One region of the Zobellella aerophila genome, then DNA from elsewhere that is predicted to be linked to it. Evidence: predicted binding sites of a transcription regulator. Region 1 holds the regulator's gene; the other holds the start of a gene.

Region 1 (3,384 bases):
CCCGCACTATCACCCTGTTACGGGATGCCAAACTGAAACAACGGGACAACACCGTCAGCGGCCACCGCATCCGTTATCATATCGACAGGCAGCAGATGGAAGCCGAAGGTCAGGGCCAGCAAGGCAGGGTCACTACCGTCTTCCTGCCGGAGCAGGTAGAAGACCTAGAGAATAATACGGGTAAACAGGACTGAGCCATGGCGATACTGAAAGCACGGGGTTTACAAAAAAGCTATAAGGGACGCCAGGTGGTGGCCGATGTCAGCCTGACCGTCAACACCGGCCAGGTGGTCGGCTTGCTGGGCCCCAACGGCGCGGGGAAAACCACTTCCTTCTATATGATAGTGGGCCTGGTACAACGGGATGCAGGCAGCATTACCATAGATGACCAGGATATCAGCCATCAGCCCATGCATGTCCGGGCTCAGTCCGGAATCGGCTATTTGCCCCAGGAAGCATCGATCTTCCGTCGCCTGAGTGTGGCCGATAACCTGATGGCGGTTTTGGAAACCCGTCAGGATCTGGACAGCCCGAGCCGTAACGAAAAAATGGAACAATTGCTGGAAGAATTCAATATCACCCATATCCGGGACAGCCTGGGCATGAGCCTGTCCGGTGGGGAACGTCGACGGGTAGAAATTGCCCGGGCCCTGGCGGCCGATCCCCGTTTTATTTTATTGGATGAACCCTTCGCCGGTGTCGATCCCATTTCGGTTATCGACATCAAAAAAGTCATACTGCACCTGCGCGACCGGGGGCTCGGTGTGCTGATCACCGACCATAATGTCAGGGAGACCCTGGATGTCTGCGAACGCGCCTATATTGTGAGCCACGGACACCGGATTGCCGCCGGCACCCCTGCCGAAATTTTGAGTAATGAGCAGGTGAAAAAAGTCTACCTGGGTGACCAGTTCAGCCTCTGAATCGGCTCCGCACGGCACAATCGCGGCATAATTAACAAGGACTTACCGAACAGATGAAGCCAACACTCCAGTTACGTCTGGGTCAGCAGTTAACCATGACTCCCCAGTTGCAACAAGCCATCCGGCTGTTGCAACTCTCCAGCCTGGAACTGCAGCAGGAGATCCAGCAAGCCCTGGAGGCCAACCCCTTGCTGGAGCAGGAAGAGCCGGACACCATTGAGGTTGCGGAGCCCCGCCAGGATGACCAGATGGCCACGGACACCGCCATGGAGCAGAGCAAGCTGTCCGACGAACTCCCCACCGACAGCCAGTGGGACGATGTCTACAGCGCTTCCACCAGCGGCCCTGGCCCTGCACCGGACGGGGCCGAGGATATGGTATACCAGGGTGAAACCACCGAGACCCTGCAGGATTACCTGCTTTGGCAGATGCAACTGACCCCCTTCAGCGACACCGATCAGGCCATCGCCACCACCATTATCGACGCCATCGACGAGGCCGGTTACCTGACCATAGGTATTCAGGATATCTGTGACGCGGTTGCCGGCGATGAGCTGGACATTGAGCCGGAAGAGGTCGAAGCTGTATTAAAAAGGATCCAGCATTTTGATCCCATCGGCGTTGCCGCTCGTTCGGTACAGGAGTGTTTGTTGATCCAGCTTGAGCGCTTCCCGCCCGACACCCCCTGGTTACCCCAGACCCGGGAAGTCATTACCCAGCATATGGACCTGCTCGGTAACCGGGACTATCGCACCCTGCAGCGCAAGGCCAAACTGAAGGAAGAGGAGCTGCGCGCCGTGCTGGCCCTGATCCAACAGCTCGAACCCAGGCCCGGCAACAGCGTTCTCCAGAGCAGCTCTGAATACGTGATCCCCGATCTGGTGGTGACCAAGCGTCAGGGGCTCTGGACGGCTGAGCTGAATGCGGATGCCATGCCCAAGGTTAGATTGAACCAAACCTATGCCGCCATGGCCAAACACACTAAGGACAGTCGGGATAGCCAGTTTATCCGCAGTCATCTGCAAGACGCCAAGTGGTTCATCAAGAGTCTTGAAAGCAGAAATGAGACCCTGCTCAAGGTTGCCAATTGTATTGTGGAACAACAACAGGCATTCTTTGAACAGGGAGAGGAAGCCATGAAGCCCATGGTGCTGAATCATGTGGCCGAAGCCGTGGAGATGCATGAATCAACCATCTCCCGGGTGACCACCCAGAAATTCCTGCATACCCCCAGGGGCGTGTTTGAGCTGAAGTACTTTTTCTCCAGCCATGTAGGAACCGACGATGGTGGTGAATGTTCCTCCACCGCAATTCGTGCCCTGATCAAGAAGCTGGTCAGTGCAGAAAATCCGGCCAAGCCATTAAGCGACAGCAAAATCGCACAGTTGCTGGCCGAACAGGGGATACAAGTGGCCCGTCGAACCATCGCAAAGTACCGCGAGTCTCTGGCCATCCCCCCTTCCAATCAGCGTAAACGCCTGGTTTAAGGCAGACCAAGAAGGAAGACGTTATGCAAATAAACCTGACTGGACACCATGTAGAAATCACCGATGCACTACGTGACTATGTGAATAGCAAATTTACCAAGTTGGAACGTCACTTCGATCATATTACCAATGCGCACGTCATCCTTAACGTGGAAAAATTACAACAGATTGCCGAGGCCAAGCTGAATGTCAGCGGCGGAGAAGTGTTCGCCAATGCCCAGCATGAAAACATGTATGCGGCTATCGACGGCTTGATCGACAAGCTGGATCGCCAGATCATCAAACACAAAGAGAAGCTCAAAAAAATATAACCATGGAAGTCGCCGATATATTAAGCAGGGACTGCACCCGCAGTGCAGTTCCTTGTACAAGCAAGAAACGCGCCCTGGAAATCATCAGCGAGCTGGCCGCCCAACATCTGAACATCAACAGCCAACAGCTTTTTGACTGCCTGCTGGCCCGGGAAAAAATGGGTACCACCGGCATAGGTAATGGTATCGCCATTCCCCATGGCCGTATCGGCAATGAAAATAAGGCGACGGCGGTACTGCTGACCTTTGCCGAGTCGGTGGAGTTCGATGCCATCGACAACCAGCCGGTAGGGCTGGTTTTTGCGCTGCTGGTGCCGGAACAAGAATGTAAACAACACCTGAAAACCTTGTCGCTTATCGCCGAAAAGCTCAGTAATAAGCAGGTTTGCAAACAACTACGCCAGGCCACCAGCGACGATGAATTGTACCAAATCATGATTTCTGCCTGAGGAGCTGGTATGCAACTGGTTATCGTGAGTGGCCGCTCAGGCTCGGGTAAGACAGTCGCCCTGCGGGTACTGGAAGACCTAGGCTACTATTGCGTCGATAACCTGCCGGTTGAACTGCTGCCCGACCTGATCAACATGCGTCTGGCCCGTCCGGGTGAAGTGGCGGTTAGCATAGACGTGCGCAACCTGCCCGACAGCACCGAAAAGCTGGAGG
Region 2 (3,384 bases), on a different contig from region 1:
CCTCTTTCAATGATGTCAACGGCGCACTCGGCTCGGTACGCGCCTTCGAGCAGCTGGTGGTATCGGCGGAAAGCGCGCTCAGCGCCACCGAAGCCGGTTACGAGGTGGGTACCCGCACCATAGTGGATGTACTCAATGCCACCCGCCAGCTGTATGACGCCAAGCAGAAGCTGTCCGAGGCCCGCTACAATTATATCCTCAGTCAGCTGCAGCTGAAGCAGGCCGCCGGCAACCTGACCGAGCAGGATCTGCTGGAGATTAACGCCGGACTGAAGAAATAGCCAGGAACCCAGGGAGTGAGGGCCGGCCTCCTGACATCACTCCCACCCGCCCTAGAAGTCCCCCAGAAATACGCGCCCTATGCCCTATCTAGATTAAATTGCGGTTCCGAATAGTAGCTCACTCAAGACAGCGACCGGGTATAGCTAAGCAGATCCCCTGTGTCAGGGATAGCCCAGCGGAGCACTCAGGGACGGGTGCATGGCGTGTCTGCGTGCGCGACCCGGTCGATGTAGCGGTATTAGGAACAGTTATTTAAACTTAACAAAATATCAGCAACTTCTTTTGAAATGAATGCGCCGGAGGCGATATGCAACCGCTCGTCACGCCCTTCTTCGATGACTCGACCTTCACCTTCAGCTATGTCGTTCAAGATCCGGGCTCTGGCTGCTGCGCCATTATCGATCCCGTGCTGAACTTCGATTACGCCTCCGGTACCACTGCCACCACCGGCGCCGACGAAATATTGGCCTTTATTAACAAGGCCCGGTTGATAACCGAATGGATCCTGGAAACCCATGTCCATGCCGATCATCTGTCGGCCGCCTCTTATCTTCGACAAAAAACCGGGGCCAGGCTCGGCATCGGCGCCCTCACCACCGAGGTGCAAACGACCTTCGGGGCACTGTTCAACGCCGGCCCCGACTTTGCCCGGGACGGCAGCCAGTTCGATCGGCTGTTCGCCGACGGCGACCCCATCGCCATCGGCGCGCTCGAAGGCCATGCCATCCACACACCGGGCCATACTCCCGGCTGCATGACCTATGTATTCGGCGATGCCGCCTGGGTCGGTGATACCCTGTTCATGCCCGACTATGGCACCGCCCGCTGCGATTTTCCCGGCGGCGACGCGGCCAGCCTCTACCGCTCCGTGCACAAGATCTTTGCCCTGCCCGCCTCGACCCGCCTCTTTATGTGTCACGATTACAAGGCCCCGGGACGGGAGCAATATGCCTGCCAGACCACGGTGGAGGAAGAGCGCCTGCACAACCTCCATATTCACCAGGGCATTACCGAGGACGAATTCGTGCGCATGCGCCGCGAGCGGGACGCCAAGCTGGACACGCCCCGGCTGCTGCTGCCCTCGGTACAGGTCAACATGCGGGCCGGCCGGTGGCCGCCGGCGGAAGATGACGGCCGGGTGTATCTGAAGGTGCCGGTTAACCGATTCTGAGCCGCCCTCCGCCTAGAGTGACCGAAATAACGGTATACCTAATGCCATCACCGCATTGCTTCGCCGGCCCGATCCAGGCCTGCACCATCTTGGCCCCCTTGCCTTGTTATTGTGCAAAGATTTGCCTCATCGGCACTCTAACCACCTGATTAATAATAAACTACATCAATGGCACAGGCCTTGCTTGATAGATATAAACGCATCTAACCACAAGGCCATTATGACAGCTTCGATCCATACCACCTGCCCTTACTGCGGCGTTGGCTGCGGCGTCAAGATCGACGGCCAGGGTGCCGTCACCGGTGACCAGCTTCATCCCGCCAACCGGGGCGCCCTCTGTGTCAAAGGCATGGCGTTGGGCGAAAGCCAGACCCTGCCCAATCGCCTGCTCTATCCCAGGGTAGATGGCAGGCAGCTGGACTGGCCCGAGGCCATCGCCACCGTCGCCACCGGCTTTGCCGAGATTATTAAACGGCATGGCCCCCAGGCCGTGGCCTTCTACGGTTCGGGCCAGATGCTGACCGAAGACTATTATGTGGCCAACAAGCTGATGAAAGGCTTCATCGGCTCCGCCAATATCGACACCAACTCCCGCCTGTGCATGTCGTCCGCCGTCGCCGCCCATCAGCGCGCCTTTGGCGAGGATGCCGTGCCCGCCGGTTATGAGGATCTGGCCGAAGCCGAGCTGGTGGTCATGGTGGGGGCCAATAGCGCCTGGACCCACCCGGTACTTTTTCGCCGGCTGGAGCAGGCCAGGGCCGCCAACCCCGCTCAGCGGTGGATAGTGATAGATCCCAGGGGCACGGCCACCAGCCAGCAGGCGGATCTGCACCTGCAAATAAAACCCGGCTCGGACCTGCTGCTATTCAACGGACTGGCCCGCCGAATCCTGGACAGCGCCAGCATGGACCGGGCTTTTATCGAGCAGCACGTCACCGGCTTTGCCGAGCTGAGCCTGACGTTGGGCGGATCCGAATACCGGACAGATAAGGTGGCCGAAGCCACTGGCCTGACCATCGCCGAGCTGAATCGTTTCTACCAGGCCTTCCTCGATACTCCCAAGACCCTGACCCTGTTCTGCATGGGCATCAACCAGTCCGAACAGGGCACCGACAATGCCGGCGCCATCATCAACTGCCACCTGCTCACCGGCCGCATCGGCAAGCCGGGGGCTGCCCCCTTTTCCCTTACCGGCCAGCCCAATGCCATGGGCGGCCGAGAGGTAGGGGGCCTGGCCAACCAGCTAGCGGCCCATATGGACTTCGCCCCCGGCAACCGGGACAAGGTGGCCCGTTTCTGGGGTAGCGATCGGCTGGCCCCGGGCCCGGGACTAAAGGCCATGGAGATGATAGATGCACTGGAGCGGGGCGACATCAAGGCACTGTGGGTGATGGGCTCCAACCCGGCGGTATCCCTGCCCGACAGCGCCCGTGCCCGCCGCGCCCTGGAAAAGTGCGAATTGTTGGTGGTGTCGGATATCAGTCCCAACACGGATACCGCCCGGCTGGCCAGGGTCTTGCTGCCCGCCGCCGGCTGGGGCGAGAAAGACGGCACTGTGACCAACTCGGCCCGCACCATTTCCCGTCAGCGCCCGTTCAAGCCGGCGCCCGGCGCCGCCAGGCCAGACTGGTGGGCTATCTGCCAGGTGGCCCAGGCCATGGGCTTTGAGCAGGCATTCGGCTTCGACTCGCCCGCCGCCATCTTCCGCGAGCACGCGGCCCTGTCCGGCTTCGAGAACGGCGGCGAACGGTTGTTCGATATCTCGGCCCTGAGCGGCCTGAGCGATGAGCAGTATCAACAAATGACACCGCGCAGCTGGCCCCTGGCCGGTCGGGAAACCGGTCCGGCCCGGCTGTTCGGCGACGGCCATTTCGCCACCCCGGACGGCAAGGCCCGCCTGCACCCGGCCTCCCCCCGGGAGCGCTCCGAGC

What was found. The regulator sigma-54, encoded in region 1, starts transcription at its own class of promoters, with help from an activator protein. The targets are predictions, from matches to a motif close to TGGCACNGTTTTNGCTT.
Region 2: ABD806_RS14265 (nitrate reductase) is a predicted target of sigma-54. The motif match lies at 1,623-1,639, and genes of this name have one in related genera.

The regions. Positions count from the first base shown of each region.
Region 1 is NZ_BAABCX010000002.1:778,194-781,577, forward strand. Features, by position in the region: gene lptA (lipopolysaccharide transport periplasmic protein LptA) at 1-194, shown strand, start outside; gene lptB (LPS export ABC transporter ATP-binding protein) at 198-923, shown strand; gene ABD806_RS11275 (RNA polymerase factor sigma-54) at 977-2,410, shown strand; gene hpf (ribosome hibernation promoting factor) at 2,434-2,721, shown strand; gene ptsN (PTS IIA-like nitrogen regulatory protein PtsN) at 2,724-3,170, shown strand; gene rapZ (RNase adapter RapZ) at 3,180-3,384, shown strand, end outside.
Region 2 is NZ_BAABCX010000004.1:143,403-146,786, reverse strand. Features, by position in the region: gene tolC (outer membrane channel protein TolC) at 1-281, shown strand, start outside; gene ABD806_RS14270 (MBL fold metallo-hydrolase) at 590-1,453, shown strand; gene ABD806_RS14265 (nitrate reductase) at 1,674-3,384, shown strand, end outside.